Regions from separate parts of the Bradyrhizobium quebecense genome, predicted to be linked through region 2. Evidence: riboswitches for the same ligand, from Rfam matches in the RefSeq annotation. Region 2 holds a riboswitch; each other region holds the start of a gene.
The links. Region 2 has a riboswitch for cobalamin ahead of HU230_RS06915 (DUF1636 family protein). Riboswitches for the same ligand answer to the same signal wherever they lie in the genome.
Positions count from the first base shown of each region.

Region 1 (7,754 bases), 2.7 Mb from region 2:
AGATGCGCGTGGCCTTGCGACGCTTGCGGACGATCTGCGCGCTGTTCCGGCGCGACATTCCATCGCCGGCATTTCTGGCGGTCAACAGCGAAGCAAAATGGCTGATGCGGCAGCTCGGCCAGGCCCGGGATTGGGACGTCTTCGCCGAAACGACGATCACCCGCTTGGTCAGCGCGGTTCCGGATATCGACCTGGATGGCCTTCGCCGGGCGGTTCAGCAGCAACGGAAGTCGAGTTACGGCACCTTGCAGAACGTCCTGGCCGATCCCCGGTGCAGCCGCTTCCTGCTCTCGCTCGGGCATCTGGTGGAACGTCGCGGCTGGCGTAACGAGATCGACAGCGAAGCGCTGGCTGTCCTGTCGCAACCGATGCCGGTGCTCGCCGACAAGATTCTGGAACGATTGCATCGCAAGACGTTGAAGCGGGGTGCGGGCTTCCGGCGGCTCGATATCCACGCGCAGCACAATCTCAGGATCAACCTCAAGAAGTTGCGCTATGCGGCGGAGTTCTTCCTGCCGCTCTATGCGTCCCACGCGCCGGCGAAGCGCTACGTGAAGCGGCTCGCCGGGTTGCAGACCAGTCTGGGGCGGGTGTGCGACATCGGAAGCACGCGCGTGCTGCTCCATACGATCCGGCAGGACGACCAGCCCGCGCTTCATCTCGGCATCGGCGCGATAACCGGCTGGCTGGCCCGTGATCAGATCGCGGTGACGAAAGCGCTGCGCAAGAGTTGGCGGCGGTTCAAGACGACGCCTGCATTCTGGGGCCGATGAGTTTGGCGGCGGCAAGTATTGGCCGCGCCTCTCGTCGACGACGGCTCGATGCGCGGTGAGAGCGGGATGCCCTAGCGGGACTGCGCCTGCATTACAACTGCGGAGGCCTGCGGCTTGCGCTCGGTCACCAGTGCAAGCAGCACGGTCAGCACCATGAACACCACCGAGGCGCCGAACACCCAATGCGACATGTGCTGGTCCATGATCCAGCCGAACAGCAGCGGGCTGACGATGCCGCCGAAGTTGAAGCCGGTGGAGACGATGCCGAAGGCGCGGCCGGCGGCGCCGGGAGGCGCGGCGTTGCGCACCATCATGTCGCGGGAGGGCGCGATCACGCCGCCGAGGAATCCGGCAAGCCCCATCGCGAGCGTGAGCGCCACCGGCGGCAGGTTCATCAGCGCGATCAGCAGCACCAGAACGGCATTGACCGCGAAGCAGGCCGCGGCAAGCTGGCTGTGGCGATGGGTCCAGTCGGCGAGATAGCCGCCGGCGAGCACGCCCGCGGCGCTGGCGCCGAGGAAGGCGGTGAGTGCGACGTTGGCGGTCGAGAACGACGCGCCGTAGCCGCCCATCAGCGCGACCACGCCGAAATTGTTGATGCCCGAGGTCGACAGGCTGAGCAGCGTGAAGAAGGCGGTCAGAACCATCAGCGCCGGCGTGATCACGCTCGCCTTCGGCGCCGCGTCGTCCTTCGACTTGCTCTTGTTGGCGCCGGCATCGGGAATGCCGAGCACGATCAGGAACAGCGCCACCAGCGGGCCGACCGCGCCGGCAACGATCAGCGCGCCGAGCCCGCCGATCGAGGCGACCAGTGCTGCCATGATCGCAGGCGCCACCGCGCCGCCGAGGAAGCCGGCGAAGGTGTGGATCGAGAAGGCGCGGCCCATCCGCGCCTCGTCCATATGGGCCGAGAGGATCGCGTAGTCGGCCGGATGGTAGACGCTGTTGGCGAGGCCGAGCGCCACCGCACAGACGATCAGCGAAGTATAGCTCAGATGCAGGCCGAGCCCGATCAGCGCACAGCCGCCGATGGTCAGCCCGATCAGCAGGATCTTGCGCGCCCCGATATGGTCGGCGAGGTAGCCGATCGGCGCCTGGGTCAGGCCGGAGACCGCCGCAAACACCGTCAGCGCGAAACCGAGCTCGACATAGCCGACGCCGAGCTGCTGCTTCAGGAACGGGAACAGCATCGGCAGCACGAAGATATGGAAGTGGCTGACCCAATGGGCGACCGAAATCCCCGTCAGCGTGCGCAGCGCGCTGTCGGCTTTCGCTTGCTGCGGTGCGGCCAGAATGTCGACCATGTCAGTGAAACCCTAATTCCATAGCGTTTTCGAGCGAAGTGGGTCGCGGTTCGCGTGAAGAAAACGCGTCAAAAAAATGCCCGGCAGGGCGGGCAGAAAATAAAGGCTGGGCGCTAATTGTCCATGAACGCGCCTGCATGGCTGCCCCCGGCGCGGGCGTGCCGGATCGACACATGCGGCATTAAAGGCGGCGACAAAGTGTGGTCCTGCGGTGATGATCGGCCATGATCGACGCCAAAAAGCCGCTCCGCGTGCTTGTGTCAGAGGGCTCCAGCACCTCCGGCCGCGAGGCGATCACGATCCTGGGGCTGGCCGGCCATCACGTCGAGGTCTGCGACCCCTCGCGCTGGTGCCTGGCGCGCTATTCCCGCTTTGTCCGCACATACCACCATTGTCCGCCGCTGCGGTCGGATCCGGCCGGCTTCTTGGGTTTCGTCGAGCGGCTGCTGGCGTCGCGGCATTTCGACGTACTGCTGCCGACCCACGAGGAGGGCTTCCTGTTCGCCCGCGCCGCGGCGCGGCTGACGTCGCGCACCGGCCTGGCGCTGCCGGATTTCGCCAGCTATCGCGCGGTGCACAGCAAGGCCGGCTTCAGCCGCCTGCTGGACCGGCTCGGCCTGCCGCAGCCGCCGACCCGGATCGTGAACTCGGCCGACGAGCTGCGCGAGGTGGTGCGGTTTCCATCCGTGGTCAAGACGTCGGTCGGCACCGCCAGCCGCGGCGTCTGGTTCGTGCGCGATGCCGGCGATCTCAACCGCGCGCTCTACGATCTCGTATCCGCCGGCGATTTTGCCGGCGAGGTGCTGACGCAGGATCTCATCACCGGCACCGTTGAGAAGGCCCAGTCGGTGTTCTGCCGCGGCGCGCTAGTCGGCTTTCACGCCTACCGGCAGATCGCGGCCGGCGTCGGCGGCGGCGAGGCGATCAAGGAGAGCGTGAGCCGGCCGGCGATCCGTGCCGCGCTCGAGACCATCGGCGCGCATCTCGGCTGGCACGGCGCGCTCTCGGTCGACGTCATCATGCCGCTCGACAGCGCAACGCCGCTGTTGATCGACTGCAATCCGCGGCTGGTCGAGCCTGTCAACGCGTATCGCGCCGGCACTGATCTGGTCGACCTGCTGCTGCGCGTCTCGCTTGGCGAGACGCCGGCGCCGCTTTCCGAGAGCCGCAGCGGGGTACGAACGCATCTCGCGATGCAGGCGCTGCTCGGCAGCGCATCGCGCGACGGCACGCGGCGAGACCTGATCCGGGAATGCGGCCGCATCGCCGCGGGCGAAGGCCTTTATCGGGGCAGCAGCGAAGAGCTGACGCCGGTGCGGCTCGATTGGCTCAGTGCCGTGCCGCTGGCGATGACCACAGCGCTGCTGCTGGCATCGCCGCCGATCGCCGCATCGCTGGCGCGCGGCGGCTTCGGTGCGCATCTGCTCGATCGCACGAGTATCGAGAAGATCGAGGGGAAGCATTTTCTGCGCGATCTCTCAACACGTCGTCCCGGCGAAGGCCGGGACCCATAACCACAGGATTGAATTGTCGAGGAAGGCTGTGGCCCCAGCATTGCGAGACAATCCAATCCTGTGGTTATGGGTCCCGGGTCGCGCTTCGCTTGCCCGGGACGACCTGGGATGGATTTCGGTCAACCCCTACAACGGCTCGTCATCATTGCCGTAGCGATCGAGCTTCGGCGTGGCGATGTCGCCGTCCTCATAATAGTCGTCGTCCTGTGGCGCCGCGGGCGGCGCAGGCTTTTTCGACTTGTCGTCGGTCTTGTCGTCGATCTTGCCGCCGCCCTTGCTCTTCTTTCCGGCCTTGGCCATCCGTTTCCCCTGCGCGGGTCAAATCAGCAGCCGGAATTCTACCCCAGTTCGCCGGTGCTTGTAACGTAAGGAGATGGGCGCGGCCGGTCACACCCGCCGCGCCGATAGCTCAAAACGTCGCGCCCGCCTTGACCATGTAGGTGCGGCCGGGCAGCGGATAGGCCGAGAAGCGGCCGGCCGTGAACGAGCTCGCGATGGCGTAGTCGTAATAGAGCGCGTTGAACAGATTGTTCACGCTGAGCGACCAGAAGAAGCGGTCAACCCGCCCGCTGAGCTTGAGATCGGCGGTGGCGTTGCCGGGAATGCGGTTCTGGGTGTTGGCCTGGTCGTTGTCCATGATGCGCGAGCTCCAGGCCCGCACCGTGGCATCGAACACCAGATAGTTCTGCCAGATATTCCAGGTCACGCCGAGATTGCCGGTGTAGCGCGACACCAGCGGCACGTCGTTGCCGGCCCACATTCCTTCGCGGAAGACGGCGCGGGTGATCGCCATGCCGCCGCGCAGGGTGACGCTGTCGCTGACCTTGAGCGAGGCGCTGGTCTCTGAGCCATAGCGGCGGGTGGGATCGAGGTTGACGTTGTAGAACAGCACCGGGTTGAAATGGATCTCGTTCTCGAGATCCATCAGATAGACGCTGCTCTGGACCTGAAACAGGTTGGTCTTGACGCGGAAGCCACCCTCGACGTCCTGCGATGTCTGGGTCTTGAGCTGGAAGTTCTGCGGGATCGGGGCGAAGGTCAGCGGATCGAATGACGGACCCGAGGCGACGCGCTCGTCGACATCAGGCGTGCGGAATGCGCGCGCGGCGCGGCCGAACACCGAGAAGGTGTCGGTGAAGCGATGCTCGGCGCCGACATGCAGCGCGTATTGCGTCTCGTTGCTGTCGAGCGGCGCCGCCTGCGTGTCGAAGGCGAACGGTGCATTCGGATCGTAGCGATCGCGTGCCGACACGCTGGTATTCTGGACGCGCGCGCCGTAGGAGAAATCGGTGGTCGGCAGCACGCCCAGTGTATGCTGCCAGTAGCCGGCCACGGTCTGCTGCTCGATATTGTAGATGTGGTAGGGATCGACGCCTTGATAGGCGCCGCGTGCCTCACGGAACGTCGAATCGTAATAGTCGATGCCGGTCAGGACCGTGGACGGCATCCCCAACATCACGTTCTTGACGCTGAGCCGCGGCGTGATCGACCAGGTCTGTAGCGCGGCATCATTATAGGTCGAGGCGAAGCTGATGGTCGGCGCGGTGCCGAAGAAGCCGCTTTGCGTCTCGCGCTGCCGCCAGCCGCCGTCGACGATGAGGTCGACGCCATTCATCAGCGTCTTGGTGAAGCCGGTGGTGACGCTGGCGGTTTGCTGGTTGGCATAGTCGAATGGCGTCGCTGCTCCTCTGCGATCGGTGAACAGCTCGTTGACGCCGATCGACGGATCGACCAGCCGTCCGCCGGGCAGGCCGAGCTTCTGGTCGCTGCCGGTGACGGTGAGGAAGGCCGTGAAATCGGATGTCGTGTAGTTGACGTTGCCGACGGCGTTGCGCTGGTTGAGCGCATTGTTGACGCGGTAGCCGTCGGACTTGATGCCGTTGCCGTAGAACGAGGTCGACCACGGGCCGGAATTGAGCGCCGCGGAGACCGCGGCCATGCGGGTGTTGAACGAACCGAAGCCGCCTTCGGCCCGGATCGTGGCCGGCGGGCCGCCGGCGCCGGTCTTGGTGATGATGTTGACCACGCCGCCCACCGCGTTGTCGCCGTAGAGCACCGCACCGCTGTTGCCGCGCGTGATCTCGATGCGTTCGATCGAATCGAGCGGGATCGTGGTGAGATCGAAGCCGGCCTTGTCGAAGTCGTTGAGGCGGCGGCCGTTGAGCAGGAACAGGGTGTTGTCGGAGGCGAATGCGCCGAAACCGCGCAGGTCGACCGCGGTCTTGGCGCCGTTCGGTCCGCCATAAAGCGATTGCAACTGCACGCCCGGTACCTGCGCGAGAATCTCCGGCAGCGACTGCACCGGCGAATGCGCGATGTCGTCGGCGGTGATCACGGTCGAGGAAGAGCCGACAATGCCCGCGAACTGGCGGCCACCTGTGCCGCCCGTTCCGGTGGCCGATCCGGTCCCTGTCGAGCCCGATCCGCTCCCGCTGCCCTGTCCTGTGCCCGGCGCCGGGCGGCGCGGGGCCGGCGCTTCGTCAGCGGCCGGCCTGGCGCGCGTGACATTCTGGTCGCCCGGCTTGGTGATTTCGATCGCCGGAAGTTGCTCGGGAGCGGGCGCCTGCTGCGCCCGTGCGGTCGAGATGATGATGGTCGGCACGATCATCGTCGACGCGAGCAGAAGCACGCGGCGGCGCCGGGAGGAAGAGTTGGAGAACATCTAAGTGAGACCTCGGTAACGTCAGTGGCACGTCACCGCGAACCAGTCTCACCATCGTGCTCGCAGGCCCAGCTGCTTGCAGCCTCAAGTGAAGCTCATGCCTGTACTCCCCGACCGGCATCTTCGCGTGTGACCACGGCTGACGGCAGGTCTCCTGGCTCGCGGGTCGTTACCCTTCGTCGCCTTCCCAGGACCGAGATTCCCAGTGGCCTGTGACGAAGGATTCACCGCATACAGTTGCGGGGGCAGCCGCGGCGTTGGGGAAGTTTCCCCGCACCGCATTCCCTTTTCATCTCATGAAAGAACCGTCATGTTCATCTAGGGTTCGGCCGGGCAGCAAAGTCAATCCGGCGGAGGTGGGGCGGCCGCCAGCTGGCCACGGTTTTTGTCGGGTGTCGCTTGTCTGCCACGGCGATCGCTGTAAGAGCATGGATCCAATGAGCGTGCAGGATTTTGCCTTGGCGGCCGAGGTCGCGGCGCGGCGCCGGTGGGGCGCCACCGCGGCGCTGCTCGCGCTCGTGGTCGTGCTGCTGGTGCTCTCGCTCGGCATCGGGCCGGTGCGGCTGTCGCCGCCTGCGGTGATCGAGGCGCTGTTCGGCGGCGGCAGCGACGTGGCGCAGGTGATCGTGCGCGAGATTCGGCTGCCGCGCACCATTTTGGCATTCGCGATCGGCGGTATTCTCGGGCTATCGGGCGCGGCGCTGCAGGGATTGCTGCGCAATCCGCTGGCCTCGCCGTCGCTGTTCGGCGCGCCGCAATCGGCGGCATTCGGTGCCGTGCTGGTGATCGCGCTTGGCCTCGCCGATGTGCGTTCCTACGCGCTGCCGGTGGTGGCGATCATCGCCGCGTTCGGCTCGGTGTTCGCGCTGCTGGTGATTGCCGGCCGCAATGCCGGGCTGTTGATCCTGATCCTCGCGGGACTCGCGATCTCGAGCTTTGCCGGAGCTGCGACCGCGCTGGTGATGAACCTCTCGAGCAATCCGTTCGTGGTGCTGGAGATCGCGTTCTGGCTGCTCGGCTCGCTGGAGGACCGCAGCTTCCAGCACGTGGCGCTGGCGCTGCCCTTCATCATCGCGGGTGCGGCCATCCTGCTCAGCCAGGCGAACGCGTTCCGCGCGCTGACGCTCGGCGAGGAGGCCGCACAGAGCCTCGGCGTCGATGTCGGACGACTGCGGCTCCTCGTGATCACGGGCGTCGCGCTCGGCGTCGGCGGCGCGGTCGCGGTCACCGGCACGATCGGCTTCATTGGCCTCGTCGCGCCGCATCTGATGCGCCCTCTGATCGGTCACGATCCGGCGCGGCTGCTGGTGCCGAGCGCGCTCACCGGTTCGGCGCTGCTGCTCGCGGCCGATATCGCGGTGCGCATCATCCCTTCGACGTCGGACATCAAGGTCGGCGTGCTGACCTCGATCATCGGCGTGCCGTTCTTCCTCTATCTGATCATGCGCGAACGCCGCGCGCTCGGCGGAGGCGTGGCATGACGCTGCTGTCCGCCACCGCG
Region 1 covers NZ_CP088022.1:7,508,518-7,516,271, forward strand. The annotation lists gene HU230_RS35910 (CYTH and CHAD domain-containing protein) at 1-773, shown strand, start outside; gene HU230_RS35915 (MFS transporter) at 845-2,077, opposite strand; gene HU230_RS35920 (ATP-grasp domain-containing protein) at 2,302-3,591, shown strand; gene HU230_RS35925 (hypothetical protein) at 3,718-3,891, opposite strand; gene HU230_RS35930 (TonB-dependent receptor) at 4,001-6,253, opposite strand; cobalamin riboswitch at 6,381-6,578, opposite strand; gene HU230_RS35935 (FecCD family ABC transporter permease) at 6,691-7,734, shown strand; gene HU230_RS35940 (ABC transporter ATP-binding protein) at 7,731-7,754, shown strand, end outside.
Region 1: linked by a shared signal. The riboswitch ahead of HU230_RS35930 (TonB-dependent receptor) and the one ahead of HU230_RS06915 (DUF1636 family protein) in region 2 are both predicted to bind cobalamin.

Region 2 (7,754 bases):
ATCGGACTTGCGCAGATTGACCTCGGCCGGGCTGCCGGCGCCTTCGACCAGCACGAGATCGGCGCGCTCTTTCAGGCGCCCAAAACTCTCCATCACCGCGCCCATCAGCGACGGCTTCATGGCGGCATATTCGCGCGCGCCTGCGGTCGCGATCCGCTTGCCGTGCACGATGACCTGGGCGCCCATATCGGTTTCCGGCTTCAGCAGCACCGGGTTCATGTCGGTGTGCGGCTCGGCGCCGGCAGCGAGCGCCTGCAATGCCTGCGCGCGTCCGATCTCGCCGCCGTCGACGGTCACGGCGGCGTTGTTGGACATGTTCTGCGGCTTGAAGGGCAGCACGCGCAGGCCGCGTCGTCTCGCGGCACGCGCGAGGCCGGCGACGATGAGCGACTTGCCCACGTCCGAGCCGGCTCCCTGGATCATCAATGCGCGCGCCATGGTGATGTCCGTCAGAACTCGACGCCCGGCTGGGCCTTGATGCCGGAGCGGAACGGATGTTTCACCAATGTCATCTCGGTGACGAGGTCGGCGATCTCGATCAGCTCCTCCTTGGCGTTACGCCCGGTGAGCACGACATGGGTCATCGGCGGCTTCGACGTGGTCAGGAACTCGACGACATCGGCGATCGCCAGATAATCGTAACGGAGCGCGATGTTGATCTCGTCGAGCACCACCATCCGCAGGCTCGGATCCGCGATCAGCTGCTTGGCTTTTTCCCAGCCGGCCTGCGCTGCCGCGATGTCGCGGGCGCGGTCCTGCGTCTCCCAGGTAAAGCCTTCGCCCATCGCGTGGAATTGACAGAGATCGCCGAAATGCCCGGTGAGCAGCCGGCGCTCGCCGGTATCCCAGGCGCCCTTGATGAATTGCACCACGGCGCAGGGAAAGCCGTGCGCCACGCAGCGCACGATCATACCGAAGGCGGAGGAGGATTTTCCTTTGCCGGCGCCGGTATGAACGATGATCAGGCCCTTTTCACTGCTTTTGGTCGCCATGATCTTGTCGCGGGCGACCTTCTTTTTCGCCATTTTGGCCGCATGCCGCGCATCCAGCGAAGGGTCGGTGCCGACGTCGCGATCGTCAGCGTCGTTTCCATCAGAAATCATCACGTTCCTTCGGCTTGACAAGTGCGAGGCCAGGACGAATGGTGACCCCGCGTTGGTTCCTGTCCTACGACAGGCGAAGAGGGAATGCGATAGGGCTCGGACCGCGAGGTTTGCCCGAAGCGCAGCCGCCCCCGCGACCGTGACCGGAGAGATGCCCAAGCCACTGATTCCCTGATGGAGTCGGGAAGGTGGGCATCACGGGAGAAATCCTACTCCGCAAGCCGGGAGACCTGCCGACGCAGTGTGTTTGAGACCGGCGGACGGGGTGTTCCGCGACGGGGAACGAACCTGTTCACGTCAGGTTCGTGTGCCTCATCGCTTCCCGCAGTCAATCCAGGAAGGGCGATGAGCGTTACACTTCATGTCTGTATCACCTGTCGCGCAGGCCAGACGCTGGCCGAAGGCGAGCCCGCGCCCGGTGCGCGCCTGCATGCCGCGCTTGTTGAGGCCGGCGTGCCCGACGACGTCAATCTGGTTCCGGTCGAATGCCTGTCGGCCTGCAGCCAAGGCTGCTCGGTCGCGCTCAGCGCGCCGGGGCGATGGTCCTATGTCTACGGCCGCCTGTCGGCTGATCATGCCAGGGATGTGATCGCCGGCGCCTCTGCCTATGCCGCCGCGCCTGACGGCATCGTGCCGTGGCGCAGCCGCCCGGAAATCTTTCGCAAGCAATCGCTTGCCCGCATTCCACCCATCGCCGTCGTGCCGGAGGCCGCAGAATGATGACGCTCGCCAAGGTTCCGGTCACCGTCGTGACCGGCTTTCTCGGGTCCGGCAAGACGACGCTGATCCAGCATCTGATCCGGAATGCCAACGGCAAGAAGCTCGCGGTGCTGGTGAACGAATTCGGCAGCGAAGGCGTCGACGGCGAGATCCTGAAGTCCTGCGCCGACGCCAATTGCCCGACCGAGAACATCGTCGAGCTCGCCAATGGCTGCATCTGCTGCACCGTCGCCGACGATTTCATCCCGGCGATGGAGCAATTGCTCGCGCGCCCTGTGAGGCCCGATCACATCGTGATCGAGACGTCCGGCCTCGCGCTGCCGAAGCCGTTGTTGAAGGCGTTCGACTGGCCGGAGATTCGTTCGCGAATCACGGTCGACGGCGTGATCGCGCTGGCCGACGCCGAGGCTGTTGCCGCCGGCCGTTTTGCGCCCGATCCCGCCGCGGTGGATGCGCAGCGCGCGGCCGACGACAATCTCGATCACGAGACGCCGCTGTCCGAAGTGTTCGAGGACCAGATCGCCTGTGCCGATATCGTGCTGCTGACCAAGGCCGATCTCGCCGGAGCCGAGGGGATCAAAGCGGCCAAGGCGGTGATCGCGGCCGAGATGCCGCGCGAGGTGCCGATGTTGCCCATCGTCGACGGCGCGATCGACGCCCGCGTGATCCTCGGTCTTGAAGCGGCGGCAGAGGACGACCTCGCGTCGCGGCCGTCCCACCATGATGGTGAGGACGACCACGAGCACAACGACTTCAATTCCGTGGTGATCGATCTTCCGGAGATTTCAGACGTCGATGCGCTGATCGCGTCGATCAAGGGGCTGGCACGCGAGCAGAACGTGCTGCGGGCCAAGGGCTATATCGCGGTCGAAGGCAAGCCGATGCGGTTGCTGGTGCAATCGGTCGGCGAGCGGGTGAGGCATCAATTCGACATGCCCTGGGGCGCGCGGGCCCGGCAGTCGAAGCTCGTCGTGATCGGCGAACACAGCGATGTCGATGAGGCCGCGATCCGGGCGCGACTAGGTGTCTGATGCACGTCGTCTTCCGCGAGAGCCGCGGCCTTGAGGAGACCGCGACGCCAAGGGACCTCGGCCAGGATCCGGCCGATCTCGTGGTGCTGTCGTTTTCCGACAGCGATCTCGCCGCGTTCGCGGCCGGCTGGCGGCGGGGCCGCGCCGCGCTGCCGTCGCTGCGGCTCGCCAATCTCGCGGAGCTGCGCCACCCGCTGTCGGTCGATACCTATATCGAGCGGACACTGTCGCAGGCACGCGGCATCCTGGTGCGGCTGATCGGCGGCGAACCCTATTGGTCATACGGGCTGGCCGCGGTGCATCGGTTGGCGAAGGAGCGCGGCATCGCCCTGGTCGTGCTGCCGGCGGATGGTCGCGACGATCTGCGGCTGGATGAATTCTCGACCTTGCCGGTCTCGACGCTGCGCCGCCTGAAGGTGCTGTGCGACAAGGGCGGCCCCGTTGCCGCGCAGGCCGTGATCGCGCAACTGGCGCTGGCGTCCGGCCTCTATGCCGGGCCTGTCGTCGGCGAGATCGATCTTCCCGAGATCGGCGTCTACGATTCGCGGCGCGGTGCCGTCGCGGCGCTGCCGGCATCGGATGGCCGACCGCTTGTGCTGGTGACCTTTTATCGCTCCTATCTGGCGGCCGGCGACACGGCGCCGGTCGATGCGTTGATCGAGGCTTTGCGCGAAAAGGGATTCGATGCCCACGGCGTGTTCGTCACCTCGTTGAAGGCGGCGGGGGTGGCCGATTGGCTGCGCGTTCAGTTCGCGCAATGCAGCCCGGCCGCCATCGTCAATGTGACCGCGTTCTCCGCGGCGGGTGACGACGGTACGACGCCGTTCGATGCCGTATCGTGCCCGGTGTTCCAGGTCGCTCTGTCCACGGCGCGGCGCGAGGATTGGGCCGTGTCGCTGCGCGGCCTGTCGCCCGGCGATCTCGCGATGCATGTGGTGTTGCCGGAGGTCGACGGCCGCCTGTTCACGGGCGTCGTGAGCTTCAAGTCGCCAGGCGAGCGCGATCCCGATCTGCAGTTCGCGCATCTTGCGCATCAGCCGGATGCCGAGCGCGTCGCAGCGGTCGCCGCGCACGTAGCAGCCTGGCATCGGCTTGCCGGCAAGCCGGCGCAAGAGAAGCAGCTCGCGCTCGTACTCTCGAACTATCCCGGTCGTCCGCATCAGATAGCGCATGCCGTTGGTCTTGATGCGCTTGCCTCGCTGGAGCTGTTGCTGACCGATCTTGCGGCCGCAGGCTTTGACCTTGAGCCGGTGGGGCCGCTGGGAGACGCGCTTTTGCACCGGAAGCTGACATGGGACGTGGCCGAATATCGCGCAGCGATCTCCAGCCTCCCGCAGCAGCTCCAGGACGATCTTTCGCGTGCATGGGGCGCGCCGGAGGATGATTCCGACTGCCGCGACGGCGCGTTTCATTTCGCGGCGATCCGGTGCGGCAAGTCGATCATCGCGGTTCAGCCGGAACGCGGTGAGGTCGGTCAGCGCGATGCCGACTATCACGATCTCTCGCGCACGCCGCGCCATGCCTATGTCGCGTTCTATCTGTGGCTCAGGCAGCAGGGCATCGATGCCGTCGTCCACATGGGCGCGCATGGAACGCTGGAATGGCTGCCCGGCAAGTCGGTTGCGCTGTCATCCGCATGCTGGCCGGAAGCGCTGATCGGCGATCTGCCGGTTGTCTATCCCTTCATCGTCAACGACCCCGGCGAGGCCGCGCAGGCCAAGCGCCGGATCGGTGCCGTGATGATCGGCCATCTGCCGCCACCGCTGGCGCAGGCGGCGGTGCCGGAGGGCTTGCGCAGGCTCGAGCGTTTGCTCGATGAATATTCGACTGCGGACGGCCTCGATCCGGCGCGGCGGCAGCGCCTGATTGCCGCGATTCGCGAGGAAGCGCGCATCGCCGGGCTGGAGGACGATCTCGGTCTCGCGGCGTCAGTCTCCGCAGCCGAGGCCATTCCCCAGATCGATCGTTTCGTCTGCGATCTCAAGGAAAGCCAGTTCGGCGACGGGCTTCATGTGTTCGGGCAGGGCGCTTGCGGAGAGGCGGAGAGGGCAGCGCTGCGCGATGCGCTCGCGGGTCGGCGTGTTGCGTCGGGGCCGTCGGGCTCGCCCTATCGCGGGCGGAGCGACGTGCTGCCGACCGGACGCAATTTGTTTGCGGTCGATCCGCGCGCGGTGCCGACGCCGTCCGCGCATGCGCAAGGCGTGAAGCTCGCCGAAGAGCTGCTGCGCCGTCATTTGCAGGATCACGGCGACTGGCCGAAAGGGCTGGTCGTCGATCTCTGGGGCTCCTCGACGATGCGCACCGCCGGCGAGGACTTTGCGATGGCGCTGCATCTCGCCGGGATCGCGCCGCGCTGGGATCATGGGTCGGGCAGGGTGTCGGGCTACGACATCATCGCGCCGGCGGAACTCGGCCGTCCGCGCATCGACGTGACGCTGCGCGTGTCGGGGCTGTTTCGCGACGTCTTCTCCGGTCTTGCGCAGTTGTTCGAAGCTGCGACCGAGGCGTTGTCCGAACGCAACGAGGAGAGCGACGAGAATCCTTACCGGCAGCGCGTCTCGCGCGTGTTCGGGCCTCGCCCCGGACATTATGGCGCCGGCATCGCGTCTGTCCCGGACGTCTTCACGGAGGAGGCGCGCGACGCGGCCGGCGAAGCCTGGCTGTCGGCATCGTCCTGGGCCATTGCATCCGATGGCGAGATCAGGCCCGACCGCGCGGGCATCGAGGCACGGCTCGCCTCTGCCGACAGCTTCGTCCACACCCAGGACTTGCCGGAGACAGACTTGTTGCTGGCGGCGGACTATGCCGCGCATGAGGCCGGCATCGCCGCCGCGGCGCGGCGGCTCGGCGCAAAGGTCCCGTCGCTCTATCACCTCGATGCGACGCGGCCGGATCAGCCGCATGCCCGTTCCTTGACCGAAGAAATCTCGCTTGTGGTGCGGGCGCGCGCCGCCAATCCCGCGTGGATCACTGGCATGATGCGCCACGGCTTCCGCGGCGCCGCCGAAATATCGGCGACCCTGGAGCACATGGCGGCGTTCGCGCATCTCGCTGGTGCAGTGCCGCCGCACCTGTTCGACCTCTATTACGACGCGACGCTCGGCAATGACGACGTTCGCGCCTTCATGGCGCGCGAGAATCCGGCTGCGCTGGCTGCGATCGAAACCTGCTTCATCCGGCTGCACGACGCGTCGCTCTGGCAGACGCGGCGCAATTCGATTGCAGCTGCGCTGCAGGAGGCCTCATGAGCGCGGTCGCGATCAAGGGCTGGTGTCCCGGCGCGCTGCGGCCGATGCAGTCGGGCGATGGCCTCGTGGTGCGCATCCGTCCGCGCGGCGGGCGGCTGGACGCTGCGCAGGCGGCAGGAATCGCCGATCTGGCTGCGCGATACGGCAACGGCCTGATCGATCTGACCAGCCGCGCCAATCTCCAGATCCGCGGCGTCAGCGATGAGGGTTATCCCGCCTTGATCGATGGGCTCGCCGAGCTCGGATTGCTGGACACAGATTCGGATACCGAGGCGCAGCGCAACGTTCTGGTGACGCCGTTCTGGACCGCCGATGACGACACGCCTTCGCTCGCGGCCGAGCTTGAGCGGGCGCTCGCCAGCGCGTCGCTCGGTCTTCCGACCAAGTTCGGCTTCGCAATCGATGACGGCAGCGAGCGGGTGCTGGCCGGCGCGTCTGCGGATATCAGGATCGAGCGCGATCGCAATGGCGGACTGCTGGTGCGTGCCGATGGCGCACGGTACGGTCGCTCTGTCTCGCGCGGAGAGGCGGTGGATATCGGACTCGCGATAGCCGAATGGTTTGTCATCTCCGGCGGAGCCAAGGGTGAGAAGCGGCGGATGGTGGCTCACCTGGCCGGTGGAGCGAGCCTTCCCGAATTGCTTCGCGGCGATGCCGAGCCGGTGGCTCGATCGGCGGCCCCTGTGCCCGGCCTCTATCCGACTGGTGCGATGGTCGGCGTCGCCTTTGGACAAATGCCGCGGCAGATGCTCAGCCATCTCGCCGGGTGCGCGCAGGCTCTCCGCATGACGCCGTGGCGGATGGTGCTGGCGGAGGGGATGCATGAGATGCCCCGCGGCGCGGATCTCGTCACTGATCCCAATGATCCGGCGCTCCGCATGATCGCTTGCAGCGGCGCGCCGCGCTGTCGTGAGGCGCATGCCGACACGCGTGCATTGGCATCGGCGCTTGCATCCTTTGTCCCGGCGGATGCCCGGCTTCACGTGTCCGGCTGCGCCAAGGGCTGTGCCCATTCCGGTTCGGCTGACGTCACCCTGGTTGCGTCACGCGAGGGCTTTGACCTCATCCGCGACGGCACCACGCGGGACGCGCCAGTCCTGCGAGGGCTGACCCGTTCGGACCTCATCGCGAATCCCTCCGTGCTGATGGGAGGCCATTGATGCCGCACGTCTATGAGACCGATGGTGCGGCGATCTATCGCCAGTCCTTTGCGACGATCCGGTCGGAGGCCGACCTTGCGCGCTTTACATCAGACGAGGAGCCGGTGGTCGTGCGCATGATCCATGCGGCGGGCATGGTGGGCCTGGAAGCGCATGTCCGCTTCACGCCCGGCATGGCTGGGCGGGCACGGGCAGCCTTGCAGAACGGCGCGCCGATTCTCTGCGATGCGCGGATGGTGTCGGAGGGCATCACGCGCGCACGGCTGCCGGCCGGCAACGCCGTGATCTGCACGCTCGGTGATGTCAAGGTTGCCGAACTCGCGCAATCGATGCACAACACGCGGTCCGCGGCGGCGCTCGAACTGTGGCGGCCGCATCTGGCCGGCGCCATCGTCGCGATCGGCAACGCGCCGACGGCGCTGTTTCATCTGCTCAACATGCTGGAGAACGCCGAGTGTCCACGGCCGGCGGCGATCATCGGCTGTCCGGTCG
Region 2 covers NZ_CP088022.1:1,487,503-1,495,256, forward strand. The annotation lists gene HU230_RS06905 (cobyric acid synthase) at 1-438, opposite strand, end outside; gene cobO (cob(I)yrinic acid a,c-diamide adenosyltransferase) at 450-1,103, opposite strand; cobalamin riboswitch at 1,140-1,355, shown strand; gene HU230_RS06915 (DUF1636 family protein) at 1,449-1,823, shown strand; gene cobW (cobalamin biosynthesis protein CobW) at 1,820-2,854, shown strand; gene cobN (cobaltochelatase subunit CobN) at 2,854-6,102, shown strand; gene cobG (precorrin-3B synthase) at 6,099-7,262, shown strand; gene HU230_RS06935 (precorrin-8X methylmutase) at 7,262-7,754, shown strand, end outside.

Region 3 (7,754 bases), 4.2 Mb from region 2:
TCTGTACAATCTTCAATGGTATTACGACGGTCTCGTGCTTTACATATCCGCGGCTCAAGAGGCGCAAAGCCGTCTCATTGTGTTGAACCCGATCAGCTTCGATGCGTTCAGGACCGCGCTCGATGTGCTCAACATCTCCGATGAGCGCTATATCGTGAAGCCGGCTCCAGGAGATGGCCTCGTCCTGGCTTCGGGCCCGCCGCGCTTCATCGCGCTCGTGGACCAAACGCTCAAGGGCCTTGTGGCGGAGGCGCAGGCGCGGCGGAATCCAACCGCTGCCGAAAAGCCGCCACTGGGGTCGGTTTTGATGTTGTTTCGTGGCTCCTCGAGCACGGTCATTCGCGACGGACGACCTGAAAGCCACTATTCCTCAGAAGCGCAGCATCAGGACGGCATCGCGCGCGAAGCTGCAGGCCAGAAGTGACTTAACAATACGAGAGAGCTCGAGCCGAGGATCCGAACTGCATTCGCTTAAATCCATCTGATCGTCAGCTTTTCGAAAGCCGCCTTACCCAGGATGAGCCTGTCTGGATGGCGGCGCCTCGCATCGACCGCGCCAGACGTGTGCATCCAGGAGAGCTTGAAGATCAACGCGAACCTCCGAAACAGCTGCTTCGGTCTCGCAGGACAGGAGCCTTCGCATTGCTCGAGCTGCTCCATCATGCGGGAGTGACAGATGGATTTCAACGAATTCGGACCATCGAACACGAGCCCGGACACCAATTCACCGCTACCGCCCACGGACGCTACCGGCTTTGAGCAGCAGCTCAACGGCGCTCAGGGTGGTGCTGCGCCAAATCGTACCGCCTCGCCCGCGCTGCCGGGGGAGCCCTATTCGCCATATCTGGACGCAGGCCGTCACTATTCGCCGTACTTGGATGCTCGGCACCCTTATTCGCCGTACCTGGATATAGCGCACCCCTATTCGCCAGGCTTGCGTTGGGAGGATGATTCGCATGCGCCGGCTGCGCTCGGTGCAGATCCAGCACAGAACCGTCCCCGCATCACCTCTCGCAGCAGACGATCGAGGCGCATCCTGATTTCGACCAAGATTTGCTATGGCAGGATATGGATAAAAATCCCTCGCCGGCCATCCTCCGCCGGCCCCTCTCACGCCCGGCCTTCGCACGCCGGACCATCTCAGGCTGGGCCTTCCGAAGTTGTACCGCCAGAACTTTCCGAGTTCCGTATGCGGGACGGACGTCTCGCCAGTCTGCAAATTGCAACGATTGTGATCGCCTTTTCGAAGTCTGCCGCACCGAAGCAACTCAGCACAAGATCAGACTTCACTTTCGTACATCAGCCCCGTGGGCGGGTGTTCCCCCATTATGATTTTCGAGCGGCGTGGATGATGCCGCTTGAGGTCCGCTGTGCCGCCGGAAGCCGCAGCAGAGGACTTCCGCGAACCTCCAAGATGTATGAACGGACGCATGCTGTTCCGGCTGCCTACATACGGCCGAAAGCCGCCCACACCCCGGCCTCGCCGTCCCAGCTGCCTCGGCTCGCCGCCTTGGAGTACTCCGTGGCGCGCTGCTCGAAGAAATTGGCGTGCTCGACGCCATTGAGAATCTCGACGAGCCAAGGCAGCGGATGCGGCTTGAGCTGCGTGAACCCATCCTCCTCGGCCTTGAAGAAGCCGAAAACCGGGGCAATCCGGAGTTGGGTCAGTCGCCAGTCGGCGACATAACGGACGTAGGCGTGGATCTGCTCAGGACGCATGCCCTCGATCTTGCCCAGGCCAAAGGCGAGATCGACGAAGTTCTCCTCCAGCTTTACCATCGTTCTGGCGACATCGACGATGTCGTCACGGACCGAGCGCGTCACGGCGCCGGTCTCGCGGTGCCATTCGTGAAACAGCTTGATGACGCCCTCGCAGTGGAGACTCTCGTCGCGCACCGACCAGCTTACGATCTGTCCCATGCCGTTCATCTTGTTGTGGCGCGGAAAATTGAGCAGCATAGCGAAGCTCGCGAACAACGCCATGCCTTCGGTAAAGGCGCCGAACATAGCCAGGGTGCGCGCGACATCGGCCACGGTGTCAACGCCGAACTCGTGCATGTAGTCCGCCTTGGCGCGCATTTGCGCATAGCTGCGAAATGCCTCGAACTCGGTCTTGGGCATGCCGAGCGTCTTGAGCAGCAGCGCATAGGCGTCGATGTGGACCGTCTCCATGTTCGTGAAGGCCGCCATCATCATCTGGACGGTGAGCGGCTGGAAAATCGGGATGTATCGCTTGAGATAATTGTCACCGACCTCGATGTCCGACTGAGTAAAGAAGCGAAAGATCTGGGTGAGCAGCGCGCGCTCGCTGGCGGTGACGCGGTCCGACGCCCAGTCCTTGAGGTCGTTGCCGAGCGGCACCTCCTCGGCCATCCAATGCGTCTGCTGCTGACGCTTCCAGAACTCGTAGGCCCAAGCGTAGCGATCAACGTCATAGCTGCCCATCGAGTCAAGGAGACCAACGCGTCCCTTGCCGATCAGCGTGCGCGGATCGACAGACGAGAGATCGATCATTGACATGCGAGGCACTCCTCATAATCGGTGCGCTGCGCAGGCGGCTGCCGCGGCGCGGCCTCGTCATCGTCGACGATCTTGCCGGCGAACGCCGCGCGCGAGATCGATTTTGAACGGCAGTAATAAAGGCTCTTCACCCCACGCTTCCACGCCGTCCAGTGCAGCATGTGGAGATCCCACTTATCGACCTCGGCCGGCAGATAGAGGTTGATTGACTGACTCTGGCAGATGAATGCGGCCCGGTCGCCTGCAAGCTCGACGATCCAGCGCTGGTCGACCTCGAAGGCGGTGCGAAACACCGCTTTCTCGTGTTCCGACAGAATGTCGAGATGGGCGACCGAACCCTCCTGCGCAATGATCGACTGCCAGGTCACCGGGGTGTCGGCGCCCTTGGCGATCAGTACCCTGGTCAGATGAGGATTACGTACCGAGATGGCACCAGACAACGTCTTGTGGGTGTAGATGTTGGCCGGGATCGGCTCGATGCATGCGCTGGTGCCGCCGCAGATGATGCTGATCGAAGCAGTCGGCGCGATCGCGATCTTCTGGCTGAAGCGCTCCATCACGCCACGTTCCAGGGCGTCCGGGCACGGGCCACGCTCGCGAGCAAGGGCGACGGATGCCGCGTCGGCATCACCCCGGATCTTCCGAAACATCTTTAGATTGAATGATTTCGCCAAGCCACTCTCCATTGGAATGCCATTCGCCTGGAGGAACGAGTGGAAGCCCATGACGCCAAGTCCGACGGAGCGCTCGCGCAGGGCGGCGTAGCGGGCCCGCTTCATACCCTCCGGCGCCGTCGTGATGAAGTGGGTGAGCACGTTGTCGAGGAAGCGCATGACGTCCTCGATGAAGCCGGGTTCCTCATTCCATTGGTCCCAAGTCTCGAGGTTGAGCGATGACAGACAGCACACCGCGGTGCGCTCCTCGCCGCGATGGTCGATGCCGGTCGGGAGCGTAATCTCGCTGCACAGGTTGGAGGTCGAGACCTTGAGACCGAGCTCGCGCTGGTGCTTGGGAAGCGCGCGATTCACAGTGTCGATGAACAAGAGATAAGGCTCGCCTGTCTGCAACCGGTTCTCAAGAATGCGTTGCCATAGCTGTCGCGCGTCGATCTCGCGGACGACCTCGTTCGTCTTCGGGCTGCGCAGAGCGAACGCGGTGCCGGCGCCCACGGCACGCATGAACTCGTCGGTGAGGTTGATGCCGTGATGCAGGTTGAGGCTCTTGCGGTTGAAGTCGCCGGACGCCTTGCGGATCTCGAGAAACTCCTCGATCTCGGGATGCTGGATATCGAGATAGACCGCCGCCGAGCCGCGCCGCAACGAGCCCTGGCTGATCGCCAGCGTCAGGCCGTCCATGACGTGGATGAACGGGATGACGCCTGAGCTGACGCCGCCCTTCACCTTCTCTCCGATCGAGCGAACATTGCCCCAGTACGTGCCGATACCGCCCCCGTTGGAGGCAAGCCACACGTTTTCGTCCCAGGTGCCAACGATGCCTTCGAGCGAGTCGGACACCGAGTTAAGGAAGCACGAGATTGGCAGGCCGCGCGTGGTGCCGCCATTGGACAGCACCGGCGTGGCTGGCATGAACCACAGCCGAGACATCGCGTCATAGAGACGTTGGGCGTGCGCAACATCGTCCGCGAAGGCACAGGACACCCGCGCGAACATGTCCTGGACGCTTTCGCCGACGAGCAGATAACGATCGGTCAGCGTTAGCTTGCCGAACGCGGTCAGCAGGCCGTCGCGCGATCGATCGAGCGTGAGATCGGACGGCTTTGGCAATGGCGCGAGAGGCCGCGGCAGCGGAGGCGATGACGGCGGCGGCACAACACACCGCTGAGGCGCGGCAGACTTTGGCCGCGCCGGCCACGGCCGCACACTCGGCCACTCAATTAGATGACCATGCTGATTGAAATCGTAAGACGACGACATCGGCAACCCCGCGATGTTAGGGGGGGGAAGCCACGCGCACGACTTGCGAGGAGACGGGTCAAACGTCCCAGGCTGCAAGCGACGCACGGGGCACCCCGCCCGAGGACGTTCTATTCTGTCGCGGCAGGTCTCCTGGCTCGCGGGTCGCTGCGGCTGTCGGCCTTCCCGGTGCTGTCGCGGCCAGTGACCATTATGACAACCGCTCGCCGCTTACAGTTGCGGGGGCAGCCCCGGAATAGCCGTTACCGGCGCACCGGGTTCTCTCTTAGCTTCCACCCTACTAGATGCAGAATGGAAGACCGTGGCAGATCTACATACAGACGCCGCGCGTCGAGATTCGTCAAGGCTTGTGGCAGGGGAGTCGAGACGCAGGACGCCACGTCCGCTCCGGGTCTGGGCCCGCAACGCTGTGTTCGAGCAAATGCCCCCCTGCTTCGGCCCATTCCGTGAAAAGAGTGGCAGCATTTTGATTTCGATGCTCCGTCGCGATGACGGGTGCCTATGCGAGTCCGCGTTGGATAGGAATCCGTTCGGCGAAGGTTCCGGGCGATGCTGGCGAGGGATAATCTCATGACGCGCAACGTTTGGCTTGCAATTCAAAGCGGTCGAGAATGCGATGCGCCAGCAAGGTGTTGCTCTTCTTGTGGAACTGGCGTGAGGTGCGTCCCTGCCATGATCGTGCGATCTCGGTGGCTTGCCGCGCGCGCCAGATCGAGCGCGATAGCTCCACAAATGCTTATGGTACCACTGAGCCTTCAACGCGCAACAGTCGCCGTCGCGCTTGCTGACGTGGCCAAGTGTTTTGGCGCCATGATTTACCAGAGCTCCGATCGCAGTAATGACCGTGCCGGCATACGGTTGTCCTCACTTGCGTGGTCATGGATGAAGCCGCCAAGGAGGCTCGATCTTAGTCAGCTTTTCGCAAGCTGTCCCTGCTAGCATGAAGCGGATAGGTCATCTCGCGGCGACGCCGCTATCCGGGTGTTACGACATGAACGCAGCCGATATTAATGCAACAGCGCCGCAGGTTGGCGCCCCCTCCGACACCGCCGAGAGCGGCGGCGATGACACGCGTGCAGCGCTACTGCGCCGAGCATTCGAAAAGGCTCTCGTTTCCGTCGCCACGCAAGTCATAAGCGATTCCCAGTCGGATATGGATGAGGCCATGAGCGAGCTTGATGATGGGTGAGCCGATGCTCGGCGCCACATAGAGATACAGCCCGCGTAGTGATCGAATCGAAGACGTGCCAAGTGAAACTTGGCACGTGCCACCAGTTAGATGCGCATTCAATGATCTCAGATCCGAGCTGCGAGCGGGTCCCGCGAATCCGAATGCACCGGGATCTTTTTGGCGGCGGGCTGCTGCGATTTCCTTTTAACGTCCCTAGCAGCTTACTTGTAAGCGCGATTTTCTTCGCACGCCGGCGGTTTTGATGGATTGCCCTGGTATCGGGCGATACCGAGCCGTTCAGGCAGTGGCGGCTTTGTGGAAGTTGAAGGGCAGCAGGTCTGTAATATCGGCGTCGCCGGCGCGCTGAGGCAATTCGGTGAGGACGTGGCGCAACCACGCTAACGGCTCGACACGTGAGGCGCGGCAGGTCAGCATCAGGCTATAGACGACGGCACTGGCCTTGGCTCCGTCCACGGTATCGCTGAACAACCAACTCTTCCTGCCAGTTGCAAAAACCCTGATGTCGCGCTCCAGAAGATTGTTGTCAATCGGCATGCTGCCGTCCCCGGTGTAGCGCGTCAGATATTCCCATTGGTTTCGGGTGTAGGATACGGCGTCGCCGAGCTTGCTGTCAGGCAAGACCTTCGGGGCCATGTCATCGAGCCATACTTTGAGAGCATTGAGGATGGGGACACTATGTTGCTGGCGGAAGCGGCGAATGCAGTAGGCCTGTGTTTCACCCTTCTCCGGTATTCCGTCCCACGCCCGCCTTTCAACCCGGTAGAGCTGTTCAAAGAACCGCAGCGCTTGCTCGGGCGGACCGCCGCCCTTCTTCCTGGCTTTGAGGGCATCGACAAAGCGCCGCCGGGAGTGGGCCATGCATCCAATGTGGGTGGCCCCTTCCAGCGTGCGCCATGCGGTATAGCCGTCACTCATTACAATGCCACGGTAATCGCCGAGGAAGGCTTGCGGGTGGATTTGGCCGCGGCCCGGCTGATAATCCAGAAGAACGATCGGCTCGTGGCTGCCCTTGCCGCTGCGATAAGCCCACATGTACGATGTGCTGGTGGCCCGTTTGTCCTTCTCCTTGAGGACCTGAACCGTTGTCTCGTCGCCATGGATGAGAGGTTGTGATCTGAGCCGCAGCTTCAGGGCGTCGTAGATGCGATGCAGATGCTTCTCGCTCGAGCCAATCACCCAGTGGCCCAAAGCGCCGCGGCTGACAGGAACACCTGCACGTTCGAAGGCCTGCGCCAGGCGGTAGAGCGGCGTGCCATCGACATATTTGTGAACCAGCGCGAACGCCAGCGTCGAGGGCGTGGCAACGCTGCCCGGCAATGGTTGCGGCGGCATCGGCGCGGTCACGACAGGGGCGTGGATCCCGGTGCGATCGCAATGGCGGCACGCATATTTGAAGCGCACATTCTGTAAAACCTTCGCCTTCACCTCGATATGAAGTTGCTCGGTGACAGCCTCGCCCATGCGATGCATCTGGCCACGGCAGCAAGGACACGCCTTCTGATCGTCGGACAGGTCATACTCGACGCGCTCACGAGGCAGGTTCCCCGGCAGCGGCTTGCGGCCGCGCTTCTTTCCCATTGTGTTTTCGACGGGTGGCAAGCCCGTGTCCGGAAGTTCGGCGATATTGTTCGTTTCACTGCCGGCGTCCTCCTCATCGGAGGCCTGCTCGGCTTCATTGAAGAGACGATCAACATGCTTTTCGCTGCGCGGCGCAAAACGATGCAGGCGTGCCAGCGCCAGTTCTTCCTCGAGCTTGGCGACGCGGTCGGCGAGTTGATGGTTCTCCGCCTGCAGCGCAGCAATGCGTGCCAACAGCACTTCAACACTCGGATCGCCGGTTCGATTCATCGAATTCTTGAATCTGAACCGTACCGACGCGTCAACCGCTCAACTCGAGAGCTCAGCCGGCAACCTGATATTGCCGCACCGGATGGCGGACCATCGCATCGATATCGATGCCGTCAAGGATCCAGTGCAATTGCTCCGTCGTCAGCGTGACGATCGCCTCCTGGCGGCGCGGCCATCGGAACCTGTCTTCGGTCAGCCGCTTCAGGACCAGTACAAAGCCGGACCGATCGAAGAACAGAAGCTTCATCCGGTCGCAACGG
Region 3 covers NZ_CP088022.1:5,661,059-5,668,812, forward strand. The annotation lists gene HU230_RS27315 (nodulation protein NolW) at 1-424, shown strand, start outside; gene HU230_RS27320 (ribonucleotide-diphosphate reductase subunit beta) at 1,447-2,520, opposite strand; gene HU230_RS27325 (ribonucleoside-diphosphate reductase subunit alpha) at 2,511-4,304, opposite strand; cobalamin riboswitch at 4,560-4,773, opposite strand; gene HU230_RS27330 (hypothetical protein) at 5,446-5,643, shown strand; gene tnpC (IS66 family transposase) at 5,923-7,494, opposite strand; gene tnpB (IS66 family insertion sequence element accessory protein TnpB) at 7,547-7,754, opposite strand, start outside.
Region 3: linked by a shared signal. The riboswitch ahead of HU230_RS27325 (ribonucleoside-diphosphate reductase subunit alpha) and the one ahead of HU230_RS06915 (DUF1636 family protein) in region 2 are both predicted to bind cobalamin.

Region 4 (7,754 bases), 2.3 Mb from region 2:
CTTCAACAGGTTGGCGCCGGCCGGGCCGAGCTGATCCCAGAGCAGGCTGGCCTGCGCCAGCGCCTGCGAATGGGCGCTGCTCTGGCTTCCCCAGTGCCTGGTTTCCTCGATGTCCCGCCGGGTAGCCTGCCCCGAACCAAGCCGCTGGACGCGCTCAAGCGCCTCGCTCTCGATCGCGGTCAGCTCCTCCGACGGTTCGTCGCTACGTGTCATCGATCGGGCGTTTCCCTTGGCAGCACGTCCATCCAAATACGCAACACTCTGACGCTCTCCTATCAGGACGTTTCCCGCGGCGCCGGACCGAAACGCCTTGTGACCTTTTTGTTAAACCGCTTGGCGCAATGCTCGAGCGCAGCTTTCAGCTCAAGCTCCACCAAACGCTGCGAGACCCCGAGACGCGCGGCGATTTCCCGGAGCGGCGTGCCTTCCAGGCGGGATGCGAGCAGGATCGTCCGGCGACGCGGGGTGAGCTCCTCAAGCACCTGCTCCAGATGCGCAATCTGCTCCCGCGATTCGACCTCGCGTTCCGGGCCGGGCGCCGCGTCGGCGATCTCGAGCATCGGCTGTACCTCGAACCGCTTGATGCGGCGCGTCTCCTGGCGCTCCCGGCTGATCGCAAGATTGAGCGCGCTGCGCAGCAGATAGCCGATCGGGCTGTCCACCACGCCCGGGCCGTTCTTGTCGCGAAGGTGCAGCCACGTCTCGTGAAGGGTCTCGCGGGCTCTTTCATCGCCGAGACGCCGCGCGAGGCGGCGGCGAAGCTCGTCGTAGCGCGCGACGAGCACCTGCCGAAGCGTGGTCGACGTGGTTTCCGTCATCGCGCGACCAGTCCCGGGCGCCTCGGGTCACGCGCGGCACAGTCGCCGGTCTCGGAAGGCGGCCGCGGCGAAACCGCCATCATGACGGGCTGCGGCATGTCCGGCGGCGGCGGTCGGCCGATGACGACAGCACGCAACAGGGCGGCGATCGCCTGGTCACGCGCGCTGTCATCGGTCGAGCCGAGCAGCTGGGGCTGCAGCACCTCGCCGGCATGCCCGATCCAGAACTTGAACTTGATCCGATAGCCGCCCGGCGCGGTCAGCGCTGACCGGCAGAATCCTTCCTCAATGCTGCTCTGGACGGACGCAAGATATGGCATGAAGCCACGTATCGACGCCGTCTGCGACGCGGTGGCCGCAGGCACAATCGTGAAGGCGTTCGCCGCGGCATAGACCGCGACCAGACCGGTTCCTTCGAGCAGGAGCTGCAACGCCATGTCGGGCGTCATCGATCCCTTGACGGCCTGCGCGCGGCGTGCCCCGGCCAGGGTGGCGTCGTAAACGACCTGAAGACCGGTGGCCGCGCTGTAAGCATCGAGCGCGGAGACCAGAGGCTGGCTGCCAATATCGAAGTCGACCGTTGCCGGCGTCCGAACTGATTCAAGGCTTGCGGCCATCGTTACCGTCTGGATATTCCCGGCAACGAGAGTGCCTATGACCAGGCCAAGAAAGCGCTGCCACATCCGATCATGCTTCGAGCGCAGCCCGATCTTCCGACCCATTGAACAAAGTGCATGAGGCGCCGCCTTGATCCTCAAGCCCAGCCGAACAGCACGATCTATCGGTGATCGATAGAGCTGTTCGTCAAACCCCGCGGCAGGCGCAACATAGAAACAGATTGTGACAATCTGCTAACAAGGGCGGAGACCTCGCGCCGGCCGCACCTTGCGCCGTCGCAGCCGGCGCAAGCCGATCACGATACCGCTGATCGAGACGATCGTGCCGACCGCCGACAGCAGCCAGACCACGACATCGCGCGCCGGCCAGACGCGCAGCAGAACGGAAAAATCCAGGCTGTGCAGCGCATTGAACAGCCAGCGATAGGACCGGCGGCTGCCGTCGCTGCGGTCGAGGATCTCGGCGGTGACCGGAGAGATGTGCAGCCAGGTGTGGGCGGGATCGTCGAAGCCGATCCGCAGAACGGGAAGCTCGCGCGCTTGGTGCAGCGTGTACCAGTAGGCGTCCGGTTCATCGAGCTGCCGCGCCGATATCATCGCAGCTCCCGGCATCGCGCGCCGGGCAGCCGCGACGATCTCGTCCTGCGAGAGCGTCACGGGCGCGCCGGTCACGGGATCCGCGAGGCTGCGACGGCCGCTACTGTCGTCGAGCACCATCAGCCGGCGTCCGCCGATCCAGACGAAGCGCGCCTCCACCGCCGATACCTGCGGCGGCGACTGCAAGCCGGCAACGATATCGGGTGCATCATGGCCGCCGTAGCCGACCGCGATCCCGCGCGTGGGGCCGCGGCCGGAGAACGCGCCGCCGGGATTGAGCGACAACCAGCCACTGAACATCCAGGTGAAGACGAAGATGCCGCCGACGAGGCCGGCAATATGATGCCAGGCCATCCAGCCGCGATAGGGCGAGACGGCGCCATCTGCGTAACGGCGCGTCAGCCGCAGGCGCAGAATGCCGATCCAGAATCCGGTGACGGCGACGACGAGGCAGATGCCCGATATCCACAGCACCACGTCCCGCCACAACGGCCCGTCCTTGCGCAACACGGTCGGATAGATCCAGTGCGGGATCGAGCCGAGCCAGTTCCAGACGCGCTCTCGCCGCGTGGTGTCGAGGGCGATCTCGCCGCTGCGCGACGAGACATAAAGTTCGGTGCCATCGGCGTCGCCGAGGCCGATCAGATAGAGCGGCCGCAGCGGATCGAAGCGCGCGGTGACCGTCCATTGATCGCGCGTCACGGTATCGAGCAGTTGCGGCTGCACGGCACGCGGGTGATGCCGGGCAACAGCAAGCGCCTGGTCCGGCGTGACCCGGTCGATGACGCTGCCGTCGATCGCCGAAATGGTGACGGCGGCCCCCTTCCATTCGGTCACGCGATAGACCGGAACGTCGTCCAGCATCGAGAGCCGGAGATCGCGTGGATAATGTTCCGTGCCCGCGATCGCCATCGCACGATCAGGTGCGATCTGTACCTTGCTCCAAACGATGCCAGGGAGCGCGGACAGGCGCTCGTCGTCAGTGAGGCGCGGAAACGCCACGGACATCATGACGAGGCCGGAGATGAACCACATCGCGAAGAAGAGACACGTCGCAATGCCGATCCAGCGATGGACGACATAAAGCCATCGACGCGCTCGCCGGATCAGAGCGTTGCGCATGGTCAGAACTTCACGTTGACGGACAATTCGGCGGTGCGCGGCATGCCGAGCAGCCACTGCCCCGTCCCGTTCGAGGTCACCGCGTAGACCTTGTCGAACAGATTGTAGACGCGGAACGCGACCGTGGTGCGATCATCCGGCTTCCACCTGATGCCGCCATTGACCACATTGTAGCCCGGCCGCAATTGCGTGTTGGCGAGATCGGAGTACATCGCACCGACGATCTGCACGCCGCCGTAGACCGACCAGTTGGGCGCGAAGTCCCAGGTCAGCCAGACGTTCGAGACCTGCTGCGGCACGTTGACCGGAACATTGCCATTGTAGCTGACGACCTTTCCGCCGACCACTTGGCTGTTGTTATCGTATCGGGCGCGCAGCAGCGCAAGATTAGCGTCGACGCGCCAGCCGTCGTTCAGCGCGAGCCCGATCGTTCCTTCGACCCCGCGGGATGATTGCTGGCCGATTTGCAGTGCAAGGCCGGCGGTTGGATTGCTGGGATCGGGAATGGTCAGGCCGGTCTTGACGATCTCGTAAGCAGCCAGCGTCCACTCGCCGCGGCTGCCCCAGAACGACTGCTTGACGCCGATTTCGGTCTGCTTGCCGGTCGCGAGTTGGAAGGTTTTCTGCGAGGTCGACAGCGAGATCAGGTTGCTGACCGGATCGACGCCGACCGCGTACTGACCATAGAACGCGAGGTCCTTGATCGGCTCGTACACCAACCCGGTTCGCCAGCTGGTGCCCGACAGCGTGGTTTCAAAACTGTTCGCCGGCGTCTTGTAGTCGGTGCGATCGACCTCGGGACGATCGTACCGGACGCCGGTGACGAGCGACAATTGATCGGTCAGCGACAGGCGATCTTCGGCGAACAGCGCGTATTGATTGACGATCGCGTTGAAGCCCGGCGTCGTCGCCGTGGTCGTCGCGAAGAACGATCCGGGATCGAACACGTAAGGATTGACCGTCGACGCGCCGCCATAGGGCGAATTGTTGGTGTGGGTGAAGTCGATCCGGTTGACGTCGAATCCGGCGACAAACTGGTTTGCAAGTCCGAAGACGTGACCGCTGAAGGTCGCATCCATCCGGTTGCCGAGTTGCTTCTGGTCGTGGAAGATCTCGATGTAGCTGGAGCGGTCGATCAGCTGGGTCTTCGGATTGAAGGTGTAGTTTTCGATATCGCGCCAGTGCCGCTCGCTGGTCAGGTAATACAGCGTATTGTTGATCTTGATGCCGTCGGCGACGCCCCACTCGGTCTTGAACTGGGTCCAGCTGTCCTGGTAGCGGATCGCGCTGTCCAATGCGTTGTAGTTCTTGAAGCGCAGCGCGTCCTGGATCGAGCCGTTGATCAGCGGCGTGCCGAAATAGCGCGACGGGCTGCGGTCGCCGTAATCTTCCGAGAGCGTGAAGGCGAGATTGTCCGACGCCTGCACCCGCACGGCGGCGGAGACCACCGCATTCGATGTCTTGTCGCGATCGACCCAGCCGTCCGACATGTTGCCCGTGGCGTTGATGCGGTAGGACACATTGGGATTGATCGGACCGGTGCTGTCCACCGACAGCCGTCGCGTCATGTTGCTGTCGAGCGAGACCTCGGCCTCGTTGTAGGGCGTGCCCTGCGGCTTTTTCGGAACGACGTTGATGACACCGCCGATCGCGCCCTCGCCGTACAGCACCGAGGCCGGACCGCGCAGCACTTCAACGCGTTGGGTCGACCAGGTGTCGTAGGGGAACGTCAGGGTGCCGGAGCCGATATAGAAGCGCGTGCCGTCATACAGCGTCATCACCGAGTTGCTGCCGGCAAAGCCGCGGGTGCTGAACGACAGGCCGCCATTGCCGGGCGCCGGCGTTGCGATGAACCCGGCCGCATTCTGCGTGACGGCATCAAGCACATTGTGCTGGCCGCGTTCGGCGATGGTCTGCGCCGTGATGATCTCGACGCTGGCCGGCGTCTGCAGCGGCGTCAGATTGAGGCGACTGCCGGTGCCTCCCTGTATGGTGGCGTTGAGCGTCGGCGATGCCGATCCCGATGCGCCCGACGCCGCGGGGCGCGGCGCGCCAGCGGTTGCCGCAGCCGTTGCAGGTCTGGCGCGCGGCCGCGACGACGTCGCCGAGTTGCGGCTTCGCGCCGCGGGCTTGGGCTCTGCGGATGTCGAGGGTGCGACCTCGATCGGATCGAGCGTCGTGGGTGGAGACGTTTGTGCCGAACCTTCAGCCGGCAGCAGCAGCGATGACAGGGAGCAAACGAGACCGAGGCGCCAACGGCGCGCGGCGGGAGAGGACGGAGACATGAAAGGACTCGCGGTAACGTGGCACGTCACCGCGAACGCGGACTGGCGCATTGCCCCAAAGGCAGTGCTCCGATCCCACCAGGACGCCCCCGCCCGATGTGCTCGCGTGTGACCACGACTGACGGCAGGTCTCCTGGCTCACGGGTCATCGCCTGTCGACGCCTTCCCGGGCTTGATAGCCCAGTGGCAAATTGACGAAAGGCTCGCCGTTTACAGTTGCGGGGACAGCTGCGGCATTGGGGTTACCCTCGCACCGCATTCCCTTTTGATCCCCGAAGGGAACCGTCGGCAGAAACGATAGGTGGTGCGGGATAGGCTGTCAATTCGATGCGATTGTCGCACACATGCTTTGCGGGATGATGCTGCTGCGATGACACAGCGACAGCGCGGGCCGACGCGAGGATTCTCTATTCCGTCATCCTGTGGTGCGAGCGGAGCGAGCCTCGAAGGATGCACGGCCACGCTGACGGCCGTCGACCCTTCGAGACGCGCTTCGCGCTCCTCAGGGTGACGGGAAACTGGCTTCGCATCACCCTGCTTCGACACATCCCTGCATCACCTCATCGATCTCGGCCCGCGACAGAGCGCCCATCTCGGCGATGAACACGATTCGCGTGCGTGGCACGCCGGGTGCCGGCACGCCGCCCGCGGCCAATGTCGCGCGGCCGCCGGCGAGTTGAAACACCGTCAGCCGTCCGGGCTGCTCCACCGTCTCGAACAATCCCTTCGCCCGCGCCAGCTTCGGCGCCAGTTTACCGATTGCCTGCTGCAAGCGCGGCAACCGCACCGGCCGCTCCGATGTCCAGCTCAGCGTCTCGAACCGGTCCGCTACCGGCCGTCGCGGCGCGGTCTCGCGCGGCGCTGGCAACTGATCGAGGTCCGCGGGAAACAACAGCGCTGCCGGCACCTCGCCATGCAGCGCATCGACGACCACGGCCGCCGGACGCACTGCCCGCACCGCATCGCGGATCACGGCGCACGCGGCTGCATCGGCCAGATCGACCTTGCTCAGCGCCACCACATCGGCCGCCCGCAACTGCGAGCGCAGCAGCGCATCGTCCAGCGCGGCCACCGGCTGCGTCGCGTCGACCACGCACAGCACGGTCTCGAGCGGCGCCTCCTTCCAGATCACCGGGTCCATCAGGTTGCGCACGATGTCGGCGGGATCGGCGATTCCGCTGGTCTCGATCACGATGAATTCGGGACGCGGATCGCGCCGCAGCAAGGTTGCGAGCGTGCGCAGCAGATCGCCCTCAAGTGTGCAACAGATGCAGCCATTGCTCAGGCTGACCACGCCATCGCTGGCGCCGGCGATCAGCTCCGCGTCGATATTGATCGCGCCGAAATCGTTGACCACGGCGGCGATGCGCCGGCCTTGCGCATGCGCCAGCAGATGGTTGACGACCGTGGTCTTTCCCGCCCCGAGAAAACCCGCGACCAGCAGGATCGGGACCGGCACCTCAGCCCCCGGTGACGGGCCGGCGCACCGGCCGGCCGGGCCGTGCCGCGACATCGAGCACGCCATCATTGATCAGCGGCTGGCCGCTGACCACGAGATGCCGCACACCTTCCGCCGGGCGGTTCATCGCGGAGAAGGTCGCGCGGTCGCTGAGCGTCTCGAAGTCGAACGCCACGACGTCGGCATCGGCGCCGACCTGCAACCTGCCCTTGGCGCGCATCGCCGGCGTGCTCGCGGACAGAATCTCGGCCGGAATCAGCGCGCATTTGCGGATGCCCTCCAGCAGCGACACCTTCCGGCGCTCGCGCACCCATTCGCGGATGAAGCGGGTGAAGCAGCCGGCCGAACGCGGATGCGAGGTGGCATCATCAGGCAGCGGCCAAGCGTCGCCGGTGTAGGGGCGACCGTCCGACAACGTCCACGGCATCGCGTCGGACGCGATCGCACCGCCCGGATACAGCACCGCCATGTCGAGCAGATCGCGATGATGCGCGTTGTTCTCGATATCGAGCACATGCCACAGCACCAGCGTCGAGGGTTCCGCGGCCTGCGCCGCCAGCAGCTCCTCGCGGCTGCCGAAGCGGTGACCGTCGGTCACGCGCTGCACCGAATCGTAGCCGAGGCCGTTGCGCTCCTCGAATTTGGGATCGCTGAAGAAGGTCGCCGCCAGCACGGTCGAGCCGGTGCCGTAGGGATAGGCCTCCACCGTGATCGGCAGGCCCTGCGCCTGCGCCTTGGCGATCAGCGCAACGCAGCGCTCGATATCCGTCTTGCTCGACGAGTTGAAATGGCAGATGTGCATGTGCGCGCCGGTGGCGCCGGCATAGCCGATCAGGCGGATATAGGCCTCGGCCGC
Region 4 covers NZ_CP088022.1:7,893,946-7,901,699, reverse strand. The annotation lists gene HU230_RS37780 (FecR family protein) at 1-213, opposite strand, end outside; gene HU230_RS37775 (RNA polymerase sigma factor) at 276-818, opposite strand; gene HU230_RS37770 (STN domain-containing protein) at 815-1,501, opposite strand; gene HU230_RS37765 (PepSY domain-containing protein) at 1,670-3,154, opposite strand; gene HU230_RS37760 (TonB-dependent receptor) at 3,157-5,439, opposite strand; cobalamin riboswitch at 5,546-5,741, opposite strand; gene HU230_RS37755 (CobW family GTP-binding protein) at 5,969-6,898, opposite strand; gene HU230_RS37750 (amidohydrolase family protein) at 6,900-7,754, opposite strand, start outside.
Region 4: linked by a shared signal. The riboswitch ahead of HU230_RS37760 (TonB-dependent receptor) and the one ahead of HU230_RS06915 (DUF1636 family protein) in region 2 are both predicted to bind cobalamin.